DNA from 2 places in the Bradyrhizobium sp. AZCC 1577 genome. Region 2 is predicted to be linked to the other one. Evidence: predicted binding sites of a transcription regulator. Region 2 holds the regulator's gene; the other holds the start of a gene.
The links. Region 2 encodes HrcA, which represses chaperone genes, less so after heat shock. Its sites were predicted from a motif close to GTTAGCACTCNCNNNNNGNGAGTGCTAAC; they were not measured.
Positions count from the first base shown of each region.

Region 1: a site for HrcA is predicted at 2,912-2,940, ahead of V1278_RS17415 (co-chaperone GroES). Genes of this name have one in related genera too.

Region 1 covers NZ_JAZHRQ010000001.1:3,751,102-3,757,511, forward strand. Annotated here, with positions in the region: gene V1278_RS17405 (phasin family protein) at 1-447, opposite strand, end outside; gene groL (chaperonin GroEL) at 820-2,463, opposite strand; gene V1278_RS17415 (co-chaperone GroES) at 2,554-2,868, opposite strand; gene V1278_RS17420 (usg protein) at 3,250-3,537, shown strand; gene V1278_RS17425 (cupin domain-containing protein) at 3,692-4,237, shown strand; gene V1278_RS17430 (NupC/NupG family nucleoside CNT transporter) at 4,289-5,539, opposite strand; gene V1278_RS17435 (SDR family oxidoreductase) at 5,642-6,406, opposite strand.
Region 2 covers NZ_JAZHRQ010000001.1:651,694-658,103, reverse strand. Annotated here, with positions in the region: gene hemW (radical SAM family heme chaperone HemW) at 1-84, opposite strand, end outside; gene rdgB (RdgB/HAM1 family non-canonical purine NTP pyrophosphatase) at 77-706, opposite strand; gene rph (ribonuclease PH) at 718-1,431, opposite strand; gene hrcA (heat-inducible transcriptional repressor HrcA) at 1,712-2,800, shown strand; gene grpE (nucleotide exchange factor GrpE) at 2,920-3,540, shown strand; gene V1278_RS03040 (VOC family protein) at 3,680-4,108, opposite strand; gene V1278_RS03035 (AraC family transcriptional regulator) at 4,188-5,039, opposite strand; gene pncA (bifunctional nicotinamidase/pyrazinamidase) at 5,072-5,785, opposite strand; gene V1278_RS03025 (hypothetical protein) at 5,903-6,410, opposite strand, start outside.

The sequences.
Region 1 (6,410 bases), 3.1 Mb from region 2:
CGTTTCCGTCGCAAGCTTCTGGGCAAGCACCCACAATTCCCTGTTCTGGTCAGAAGCGGTGTCGAACGCCTTGCGCGCTTGCGCCGCGGATACGCTAAGAACGTCAGTGGCTGACTTGCTGCCGAACAGACGGACTAAGTATTCAAGCGTGGAGGCGGCATTGGCGTTTGAGATTTCGAACAGCTTGAGCCCGTAATCGGTCGCGCCCCTCGCATTGCTTGAATAGCTCTCGCGCAGCGCTTCCGTCATTTCCTCTGACGCGGCCTTGATTTTCTCGCAGCCTTCACGTGCGCGGGCGAAGCCCTGCTCGGTAAGCTCGCTAACCACGCCAGGCGCGGCGATCTTGGAGAAGTCCAACCACGGCATTCCGAGAATATTCGTTCCGTTCACGGTGACTTTCATTTCACTTTCACTCACGGCGACATCACCTTTCCCAAGCGAAAGCATTCCTCGCGACGTTCGCTTTCGTCACGAGAGCTCGCGCTCCGCGTTCGATCAGATTGTGGATGAGGATTTTGCCCAGCCCTCGATCTTACTTTGCCCAGGAGTATCGGGACTGTCGGTTCGGTTTGCGACTCTCGCCAGAAGTTTTTTTGAAGTTGTCAACGCATACGCTGGTATATTTTACGCCGCGCTGTGCATAACCGGGATATCTCAAGCGGCGGGAAGGTTTTGCTTCAGCGTGACGTTGCAGAAACACCGCGCCGTTGCAGTCCGGATCCGCGCAAACGAAAAACCCCGGCATTTCTGCCGGGGTTTGCATTTGTTGGAGCGAGATCCCGGCTCTGCGGTGCACCGCGTCCGGGACGACTTCGTCGCTTAGAAGTCCATGCCGCCCATGCCGCCGCCCGGGGGCATGCCGGCGCCGGCGCCGGCGTTCTTCTTCGGCAGTTCGGCGATCATGGCTTCGGTGGTGATCAAGAGAGCCGCGACGGAAGCTGCGTTCTGGATCGCCGCACGGACCACCTTGGTCGGGTCGATGATGCCCTTGGAGACCAGATTGCCGTATTCGCCGGTCTGCGAGTCGAAGCCGTAATTGTACTGCTCCTTCTCGAGGATCTTGCCGACGATGACGGAGCCGTCTTCGCCGGCGTTGATCGCGATCTGGCGGGCCGGCGCGGACAGCGCCTTGCGCACGATCTCGACGCCGGTCTTCTGGTCGTCGTTCTGGGTCTTGAGGCGCTTGAGCTGCTCGGTGGCACGGAGCAGGGCGACGCCGCCGCCCGGCACGATGCCTTCTTCAACGGCCGCGCGGGTCGCATGCATCGCGTCATCCACGCGATCCTTGCGCTCCTTCACCTCGACTTCGGTCGCGCCGCCGACGCGGATCACGGCTACGCCGCCCGCGAGCTTGGCCAGACGCTCCTGCAGCTTCTCACGGTCGTAGTCCGAGGTGGTTTCCTCGATCTGCGCCTTGATCTGCTGCACGCGCGCCTCGATGTCGGCCTTCTTGCCGGCGCCGTTGACGATCGTGGTGTTTTCCTTGTCGATCATCACCTTCTTGGCGCGGCCGAGCATCTGCAGCGTGACGTTCTCGAGCTTGATACCGAGATCTTCCGAGATCGCCTGACCTCCGGTCAGCACCGCGATATCCTGCAGCATGGCCTTGCGGCGATCGCCGAAGCCCGGAGCCTTGACGGCCGCGACCTTCAGACCACCACGCAGGCGGTTGACGACGAGGGTGGCGAGGGCTTCGCCTTCGACGTCTTCGGCGACGATGACCAGCGGCTTGCCGGTCTGCACCACGGCTTCGAGCAGCGGCAGCAGCTCGTTCAGCGAGGAGAGCTTCTTCTCGTTGATCAGGATGTAGGCGTCGTCCATTTCAACGCGCATCTTGTCGGCGTTGGTGACGAAGTAGGGCGAGATGTAGCCGCGGTCGAACTGCATGCCTTCGACGACGTCGAGTTCGGTTTCGAGCGACTTGGCTTCCTCAACCGTGATCACGCCCTCGTTGCCTACCTTCTTCATGGCGTCAGCCAGGAACTTGCCGATTTCGGCGTCGCCGTTGGCGGAGATGGTGCCGACCTGGGCGATTTCCTCGTTCGAGGTGACCTTCTTGGAGTTCTTGACGAGGTCGGCGACCACGGCTTCCACCGCCAGGTCGATACCGCGCTTCAGGTCCATCGGGTTCATGCCGGCGGCAACCGACTTGGCGCCTTCACGGACGATCGCAGCCGCGAGCACGGTCGCGGTGGTGGTGCCGTCGCCGGCCGCGTCAGCGGACTTGGAGGCGACTTCGCGCACCATCTGCGCGCCCATGTTCTCGAACTTGTCGTCGAGCTCGATCTCCTTGGCGACGGTGACGCCGTCCTTGGTGATACGCGGAGCGCCGAACGACTTGTCGAGCACGACGTTGCGGCCCTTCGGGCCGAGCGTGACCTTCACGGCGTTGGCGAGAATATCGACGCCGCGCAGCATGCGGTCGCGGGCGTCGACGCCGAATTTGACTTCTTTGGCTGACATATTTGGTTTCCCTGAGTTAGTCTTTGTTTCTCACCCTGTCGGGGAGGCGCCTTGCGGGCGCTCCTCAGGGTGAGCGTGGCAGGCGATGTCTTAGGCGGCCTTCTTCTTGGCCGAGGTGGCGTCGAGCACGCCCATGATGTCGGACTCCTTCATGATCAGGAGTTCCTGGCCGTCGATCTTGACCTCGGTGCCCGACCACTTGCCGAACAGCACGCGGTCGCCGACCTTGAGGTCGATCGGGATCAGCTTGCCGGCTTCGTCACGGCCACCCGGGCCGACGGCGATGACTTCGCCCTGGGAGGGCTTTTCCTTGGCACTGTCCGGAATGATGATGCCGCCAGCGGTCTTCTCTTCGGCGTCGATGCGTTTGACCACGACGCGGTCGTGAAGCGGACGGAAGTTCATGCAGTCCTCCTAAACGTCTGGGAATGTTGTAGAATTCTGGAATTTTGGCAGTCCGGGCCAGCGAGTGCCAACCCGGCTGCGGCTGATTTAGGCCAGTATTCTTCGGGGGACAAGGGCTTCTAGCAGAAAAATTGGCACTCAAATATGTCGTCTGCCAATTTTGTTCGGCATGATTAACGCGGCGGCGGAAGCCTCCGGACCCGTATTAGCACGTGCGGTAAGCTGCTGCTAACGCGTGAATTTTCAACAATTCATTAAACATTTAGGCTTGTGATGGGTTGGTATCGTGCGTCACATTTCTCTCATGTGAGCGCATCTCCGCCGGGGTAGCTCGGTGTGTGGCCACCACGTGAAATGCGCTTCCAGCAATGGAGGTTTGGCATGGTCTCGCGGGTTGGAGTTGCTTCCGACGATTTCCGGAAGCAGGTGCTGGGTTACGGGCTGACGACGGCGCAAATTCTGTATCGGATGCCGGATCATCCTTCATTGCTGCAGACCTATGTCTGGCAGAACTACGATCTGTTTCCGAAATTCCCGGCGCTGAAGGACTTCCTCGCGTTCTGGCAGGAAAAGCTTGATGGCCCGCTGTATTCCGTGACGGTGGCGCATTCCAGGCTGATCAAGCCGGCTGAGCTGCGTGCAGTCGACGGGGTATTCAGGCTGCATTGATTTTGTGGTCGGCGCCGTAGGGTGGGCAAAGGCGCGCTTGCGCCGTGCCCACCATCTGACTCCGCCCGCTACGGTGGGCACGCTTGCGCTTTGCCCACCCTACAAAAAAGTTTTGTGTTAGCCTCCGACATCAAACGAATGAGGGAGGTAGGCAATGTCCAAGCCGAAGAAGGCGACTTCAAGAGCCGCAGCCAAAACCGCCGTCAGGAAGAAATGGGCGGGGTACAAAGGCGCTGCCAAGTCCTCCGCGCGCAAGACCATCAAGTCCAAGGGACGCATTTCCGCTGCGAAAAACACGACGACCAAAGCCCGGCCGAAGCAGCGCATCGCCATCAGCCATCACCGCGAAGAAGATTTCAAGGCCGACGGCCTGCGCACTTATGCAAAGTACCGCGACCTCGGGATTGCCGACGCGACCCACGGCCTGGCGCAGGCGCATGTCATCCGCTTGGTCGGCCCGTGCAACCCGGCGGAAGTTTCAAAACTGCATTACCACGACGTCGAGTTCCAGATGGTCTATGTGCTCAAGGGCTGGGTGAAGACCTATATGGAAGGGCAGGGCGAGACGCTGATGAAGGAAGGCAGCGCCTGGACCCAGCCGCCGCGCATCAAGCATCTGATCATGGATTATTCCGATGATGTCGAGTTGCTGGAGGTGATCCTACCGGCGGAGTTCAAGACGGTGGAATTAGCGAGTTGACTCTCGCGGTCGTCATTCCGGGCGATGCTTCGCATCGCCCCGAAATGACCGCTAGGTCATCACCCCCACCACTGCCCCCATCAAACACGTCGCCAGCGTACCCGACACGATCGACTTCAATCCCAGCGCATTGATCTCCTCGCGCCGATCCGGTGCCATGGTGCCGAGGCCGCCGATCATGATGCCGAGGCTGGCGAAGTTGGCAAAGCCGCACATCGCGTAGAGCATGATCAGCCGCGAGCGCGGATCGAGCGCGTCCGTGCCGAGTTTCGAGAGGTCGAGATAGGCGATCAGCTCGTTGAGCACGGTCTTGGTGCCCATCAGGCTTCCGGCCGTGACGGCTTGCGGCCAGGGCAGGCCCATCAGCCAGCACACCGGCGCCATCACGAGCCCCAGCAGCCGCTGCAGCGAAATTTTGGCGCCGCCGATCTCGGGCAACAGCCCGAGGATCGCATTGACGAGATAAACCAGCGCCACCAGCACCAAGAGCATCGCGACGATGTTGAGCAGCAGTTCGAGCCCGGCCGCAGTGCCCTTGGTGATTGCATCCATGGTCGAGGACGCATGCATGTCGGGATCACTGAGCGAACCGCCAGTGCGCTTGTCGGAAGTCTCCGGCACCATGATCAGGCTGATCAGTATCGCGGCCGGCGCGCCCAACACGGACGCAATGACAAAATGCGCCGCCGCGTCCGGGATCAGCGGCGCCAGGAATGTGGCGTAGAGCACCAGCACGGTGCCGGCGATGCCGGCCATGCCGCCGGTCATCACCAGGAACAACTCGCTGCGCGTGAGTTGCGCCAAATAGGGGCGGATGAACAGCGGTGCCTCGACCATGCCGAGAAAGATATTGGCCGCGGCCGATAGCCCGACCGCGCCGCCGACGCCGAGCGTGCGCTCCAACAGCCACGCCATGCCGCGCACGATCGGGGGCAGTACGCGCCAGTAGAACAGCAGCGTGGTCAGAACGCTCATGACCAGCACGATCGGCAGCGCCTGAAATGCCAGGATGAAATCCGCGCCCGGCGCCTTGAGATCGAACGGCAGCGCGCCCCCGCCGAGATAGCCGAACACGAAGGAAGTGCCGGCGCGCGTCGCCGCCGCGATCGTGCCGACGGCGTCGTTGATGGCGCCAAAGGCTTTTGCCACCGGCGGCAGCTTGAGCAGCACCAGCGCGGTGACGATGGTGACGGCCAGCCCGATCGCCACCTGACGGAGCGACACGGCGCGGCGGTTCTCGCCGCACGCCCATGCGATCGCCAGCAACGCCAGCACGCCAAACGCCGATTGCAGTTGCAGCATGAATCCCCCGAAACCCCTGGGGAGCGATTATGCCAACCTTGTCGATTTGTGAAAGCCCAACTCGTGTGCCGGACGCGATGCGCCGCGCCCGGGGCACGAAAGTCAGCCCCGTCCGACGAACGGCATCTTGGTCGCCATGACGGTCATGAACAGCACGTTGGCATCTAACGGCAGGCCCGCCATATAGGCCACCGCATCGCCGACCGCCTTCGCGTCCATGCGCGGCTCGTGTTTCATCGTGCCATCGGGCTGCATCACACCGGGGCCGGCGACCATGCGGTCGGTCATTGGGGTTGCGGCATTGCCGATGTCGACTTGGCCGACTGCGATGTCGTACATGCGGCCGTCGAGGTTGGAAGCCTTGGTGAGGCCGGTGATCGCGTGCTTGGTCGACGTATAGGCCGCGGAGAAGGGCCGCGGCGCGTGCGCCGAGATCGAGCCGTTATTGATGATGCGGCCGCCGCGCGGGGTCTGGTCCTTCATGATGCGGAAGGCATGCTGGGTGCACAGGAACGGGCCGGTGAGGTTGGTGTTCACCACCGCCTGCCACTGCTCGAGGCTGAGATCCTCGAAATTGACCGGCGGCGCGCCCATGCCGGCGTTGTTGAAGAGAACATCGAGCCGGCCGTAGGTGTCCTTGACCTTTTGAAACAGGGCCGCAATCGACTCGGGCTTGGTCATGTCAGCAGAAACGCACAGGCTCTTGCCGACATTGTCGCCGAGCTTCTTGGTTTCTTCCAGCATCTCCATGCGACGCCCGGCGAGCACCACGGTGAAGCCGGCATTCATCAGCGCCAGCGATGCCGCGCGTCCGACGCCGGTGCCGGCACCGGTCACGAGCGCGATCTTGTTGGTTGCTTCGGCCATTGTT
Region 2 (6,410 bases):
ATAGGGGCATTTCGACAGGCAGAACGGCCAGTGCACGTAGACGCCGAAGGCATCTTTGGGGCGGGGTCGCTCGCGACTAGCCAAGGCAGATCTCCGCCAGTTTGACGAAGGCTCGTGCCCGGTGCGACAGGCCAAGCCCAAGCGGCGGCAGGCCGTGCTTTTCGATGGAAGTCATCTCGCCAAAGGTCCGCGTGTGCCCGTCGGGCAGGAATACCGGATCATAGCCAAAACCGGCGGTGCCGCGCGGCGGCCAGACCAGGGTTCCGTCGGCGCGGGCCTCGACCTCTTCGAGATGGCCATCGGGCCAGGCGACGCACAGGGCCGAGACAAAATGCGCACTTCGCTTGTCGGGCGCGGTGGCGCCGCGCTCCTGCAACAGGCGCTCGACCCTGGTCATCGCCGCCATGAAATCCTTGCCATTGCCGGCCCAGCGCGCCGAATAGATTCCGGGCGCGCCGTCGAGCGCATCGACTACGAGACCGGAATCATCGGCAAAGGCCGGCAATTGCGCGGCTTTCGCCGCCGCGATCGCCTTGATCGCGGCATTGGCCCGAAACGTCTGGCCGGTTTCCTCGGGCTCGCCCAGACCCAGCTCGCCCGCGGAAACCGCCTCGACGCCGTGCGGCGCGAGCAATTCCTGCATCTCGGCGAGCTTGCCGGGATTGTGGGTCGCGATCACGAGCCGGCCGGTGATTCGACGGTGCATGTGCGATCAGACTACGCCACAGCCAGCTTCTGCAAGTCCACCAGACGCGCGACACCCTTGCGCGCCAGTTCCATCAGCGCCAGGAACTCGTCTTGTGAAAACGGCGTCTTCTCAGCGGTGCCCTGCACCTCGATGATGCGGCCGTCGCCGGTCATGACGAAATTGGCATCGGTCTCGGCCTCGGAATCCTCGGCATAGTCGAGGTCGAGCACCGGCGTGCCCTGATAGATGCCGCAGGAGATCGCGGCGACATTGTCGCGCAGCACGTTGGCTTTCAGCATGTTGCGGTTCTTCATCCAGCCGATGCAGTCGGCCAGCGCCACCCAGGCGCCGGTGATCGAGGCCGTGCGCGTGCCGCCATCGGCCTGGATCACGTCGCAATCGACCGTAATCTGGCGTTCGCCGAGCGCTTCGAGGTCGACGGCTGCGCGCAAGGAGCGGCCGATCAGCCGCTGGATCTCGACGGTGCGCCCGCCCTGCTTGCCGGCGGCGGCCTCGCGGCGGGTGCGCTCCAATGTGGCACGCGGCAGCATGCCGTATTCGGCGGTTACCCAGCCGCGACCCTGGCCCTTCAACCAGGGCGGCAACCGTTCTTCCAGGGTGGCTGTGACCAGCACATGGGTGTCGCCGAACTTCACCATGCAGGAACCTTCGGCATATTTGACCACGCCGCGTTCCAGCGACACGGGGCGCAACTGATCGGGCGCACGGCGGCTCGGCCGCATGGGGAATCCTTCCAAATCGAGCGAAAATTCGTTCGCGGTGCTTGTAGGAGGGGGAGCGGGCAGCGGCAAGGGTTTTTGCCTTGTTTCGGGGTAGAGGTTCGGTTCTGAATCAATCAGAACCGAACCTCTACCTTCGTGTTTTGACGCGTTTTCTTTACGCGAACCGGCGGCCGCCCCCGGATCACGTCCGAGGGCATGCTTCGCTCGAAAACGCTATGTGAAGCGGACGCTTGTCATCGGCGCGCCGGATCGACAAATTAGGGGTATCAGGGAGTTAACAGTGGCCCACCACGATCCGATTGGCCTGATCGCGCCGCATGCGGGGCTCGCCCAGCTCAACGAGCGCTCGCGCGACATTTTTCGTCAAATCGTCGAGAGCTATCTCGCGACCGGCGAACCCGTCGGTTCGCGCAACGTCTCCCGCTTGATCGCGGTGCCGCTGTCGCCGGCTTCCGTCCGCAATGTGATGTCGGACCTCGAAGCGCTCGGCCTGATCTACGCGCCGCATACCTCGGCCGGCCGCCTGCCGACCGAACTCGGCCTGCGCTTCTTCGTCGACGCCCTGATGCAGGTCGGCGACCTCACCGAACCCGAACGGGAATCGATCCAGAACCAGCTTGCCTCCGTCGGTCGGGCGCAGTCGGTCGAGGCGGCGCTCGGCGAGGCGCTGACGCGGCTGTCCGGCCTGACCCGCGCGGCCGCCGTGGTGCTGACCGCAAAATCCAATTCGCGGCTGAAACACATCGAATTCGTGCGGCTGGAGCCGGAGCGCGCGCTGGTGGTGCTGGTCGGCGAAGACGGCCAGGTCGAAAACCGCGTGCTGACGCTGCCGCCCGGCGTGCCTTCCTCGGCGCTGACGGAGGCGAGCAATTTTCTCAATGCGCGGATTCGCGGCCGTACGCTCGCTGAAGCGCGCCTCGAACTCGAAACCGCGATGGCGCAGAGCCGCATCGAGCTCGACCAACTGACGCAGAAGGTGATCGAGGCGGGGATTGCGAGCTGGTCGGGCGGCGAAAACGAAGACCGGCAATTGATCGTGCGCGGGCATGCCAACCTGCTGGAAGATTTGCACGCGCTCGAAGATCTCGAACGCGTCAAGTCGCTGTTCGACGATCTCGAGACCAAGCGCGGCGTGATCGACCTGTTGGGCCGGGCCGAGCGCGCCGAAGGCGTGCGGATCTTCATCGGATCGGAGAACAAGCTGTTCTCGCTGTCCGGTTCCTCGACCATCATCGCACCCTATAGCGACGCTTCGCACCGCATCGTCGGGGTTCTCGGCGTGATCGGGCCGACTCGGCTGAACTATGCGCGGGTGATTCCGACGGTGGATTACGCCGCCCGCATTGTCAGCCGGATGCTGGGCGGCTGATCCGCCACGAATCGACCTTAATCAGGGCTGGTTGCGCTTGATTTTCGGCCCCTAAAGCACGATATCCCCCGGCAGCAAATCCCCATCCAACCAGAACCGTTTTTTGAGAAGGCAGTCTTATGACCGATCCCAACCGGCCGAGTGACGACGGGGCACAACCCGCCAACCAGACCGGCGAGCCCGTGGTCTCAAAACCCTACATCATGCCCGACGATCCCGAGGATGGATCGGTCGAGGCGTTGACGAAGGAAGCGGCGGGAGCGCGCGACAAGATGCTGCGCACGCTGGCTGAGATGGAAAACCTGCGCAAGCGCACCGCCAAGGAAGTCGCCGACGCGCGCGCCTACGGCATCACCGGCTTCGCCCGCGACATTCTCGAAATCGCCGACAATCTGCAGCGCGCGCTCGATGCCATGCCGGCCGAGACCAAGGCCACCGCCGATCCGGCGCTGAAGGCGTTCATCGAAGGCGTCGAGTTGACCGAGCGCTCGCTGCTGAACACGCTGGAGAAGAACGGCGTCAAGAAGTTCGATCCATCGGGCGAGAAGTTCGATCCCAATTTCCAGCAGGCGATGTACGAAGTCCCCGATCCGTCCGTTCCCGCAGGGACGGTGGTTCAGGTCGTGCAGGCCGGCTTCATGATCGGCGAACGCATACTGCGCCCGGCGCTGGTCGGCGTGTCGAAGGGCGGCGCCAAGGCGGCACCGGCCGCCAACAATGAGCCGAACAGCGCGGCGTAAATAGGCGCGCAAGTCGTTTCGAACCATGAAGGCCCCGCTGCGGAAGCTCGGCCTTCATCCTTCGAGACGCGCGCAGGCCGCTCCGCAGGGATGAGCGGTCTACGGAGTATCACCGAAGGCGGTTGACGCGGGCCTATGCTTACAGCGGCCTCTCGTCCGCCCTTGGCCGGTAGGTCCCAAAACTCCAGAGATTGCCTTCCGGGTCGCGGCAGGCGAAATCGCGGCTACCATAGTCGGTGTCGCGCAGGTCCATTTCAATGATGGCGCCGGAGGCTTTGACCTTCGCATGTAGGGCGTCGGGATCGTCGACCGCGACATACAGCGCGTCCGTGCGACGGCCGCCGATATCGCCGACGAGCTTGCCGTATTCGTCCTCCCTGCTCTGGCCGAGCATCAGGATCGAGGGTCCAAAGGCAAGCTCGGCGTGATGGATGGTGCCGCCGTTCCGGTAGACGGCGCGTTCGGTGAAACCAACAACTTCCTTGAGCCAGCGGATCATCGCTTCGGCATCCCGGCAGCGCATCGTCGGATAAAGGCGCGGCGCTTCGCTTTTGCTTGGACTGGTCACCGGCAACCCCTCGCATTGCGTTACCTCACTAGTATCGCGAGGCGAGGGCGGTCGGCTTGAAGATTTGTTACCTGACCGGCTACGCGTCCAGTGCGTCCAGCGGGCGCAGCAGGCGGCTGTCAGTCAGCGCCAGCCGGTGGGCCCAGGCCGTTGGCGATTCGCCGGCAAGGGTTGAAAATTCGCGGGCGAGATGCGCCTGGTCGGCATAACCGCTTTCGGCCGCAATCCCTGCCCAGCCGCCTCCCGCTCCCGTCCGCGCCAGTCGGCAGGCTTCGTGAAAGCGCATCATGCGGGCGACCGGCTTCGGCGCCAGACCAATTTCCGCTCGGAAGCGATCGACCAAGTGCTTGCGGCTCCAGCCGATCTCTCTTGCAAGCGCAGTGATGCGCACGCTGCCCGCGCTGCGTGCGAGCCGTCCATAGGCGAATGCGATCTCGGGCGAAGGCCGATGGCTGGCACGCCCTGCAACAAAATCCTCGACCAGATCGAAGCGATCCTGCCAGCAGGATATCGCGCCAAGCCGCTCGCGCAGGTGCGGTCCCTCAGGCCCCAGTACGTCACCGATGTCGACCATGCGCGCGGTGAGATCGGCGACGGCCCCGCCAAAGAAGCGATAGGCGCCAAGCGGCGTGAAATCCACCTGCACGCATTCGGCGCCGCCATCGGATTCGATATGAACCGGACCGGCATAAAGCCCGGCGGCGAAAGTCGGCTGCCGATCATCAGCGTCAGGATCGCGTCCGAGAGCGATCAGGAACGGTGTGCCGAAGCTGATGATCAGCGGGACTACCAGACCTGCGGTTTCGCGCTGGAAGAACCGGCCGGGCGCGGTTTCGCGATAGCCCGTCATGCCGGCGATCAGGCCTGTCATGCGCTGCGATGGCGCACGACGAATCATCTCGAACGCGAGTGGAGCCGCTGGACCTGACATCCCAAACCCCCGAAGCGGGCAAGACGAACGCACTAGGCCGCGATATCGCCCGACTGGATGCGCTTGACGCCGGCCTTGGTCATGTCGGCCCAGGCTTTTGCGAGCGAGCCCTGGGTGTCGATGCCGCGGCAGGCGTCCTCGATCACGTAAGTCTCGAAGCCCGCCTTGCGCGCATCCAGCGCGCTCCATGCCACGCAGAAATCGGTCGCGAGGCCAGCGAGGAAAACCCGCTTCACCTTGCGCGCCTTCAGGTACGCCGCGAGCCCCGTCGTGGTCTTGCCGTCGGCCTCGGTGAAGGCCGAATAGCTGTCGATGTTCTTGCGAAAACCCTTGCGGATAACGAGGCCGGCATGCGGGATCGCGAGGTCCTTTGACAGCGACGCACCCTCGGTCCCCTGCACGCAGTGATCCGGCCACAGCACCTGATTGCCGTAGGGGAGATCGATGGTTTCGAACGGCTTCTTGCCGGAATGGGTGGAGGCGAACGAGACGTGGCCCGCGGTGTGCCAGTCCTGCGTCATCACCACATTGGCAAAGCCCTTGGCGATGCGGTTGATGACGGGCACCACTTGATCGCCGTCTTTCACGGCAAGGCTGCCGCCTGGCAGGAAGCAGTTTTGCACGTCGATGACGAGGAGCGCGGAGGCGTTGTCGGGTTTCATCGGTGCAGCCCATGGCGTCGTTGGAACGAGGGCGAGGACGGATGCCGCGCCAAAGCCTGTCAGAACCAGTCTGCGAGAAAGCATAGCGCGTCTCCCTGCCATGAACCCGGCAGGGGAAGGCTAGTTCCATTGGTGTACGAACGAAAGCCCGAAATTTCAGCGCGTCCTGAATATCAGGGCGCGCTTTTTTCGAATTCGCGATCAGGCTCGCGGCCGGATTCCGTCGCGCACGGCGCGGAAGCGTGGAAAGGCCTTGGTCCAATCATCGCGCGGCGAAGAGCCGATGATGCGCATCGAGGTCTGGGCGCCGAACCGCAGCCATTGCACGATCGTCACCGGCGTATTGTCCTTGCCGCTGATGGCGTCGATCCGGGTCTCGTAGCCGGGCTGGCCATCGATGCGGACCGGCTCCGACATCGTGATCCTGCCATCGCGGACGCCGGGAATGGTGGTCGCGATCTGCTGGGCAAAGCGGCCGCGGTCGTCAGGCGACGCCGCCGTCGAGCCGATCAGGCCGATGATCATGAACGGCGCGACCTCGAAGCCCTTCTTTTCGTCGCTGTCGGAGAGAATGAGGGCGGCGCCCGGCGCCAGCGTACGGACGTTCTTGAAGCTCGAGAGTTCGCCGATCTTGAACGGCATCATCCCGAGCTGTTCCTCGACAGGAACCTCAACGCGGATCACGGCAGATGCGAACATCTGGCGCACG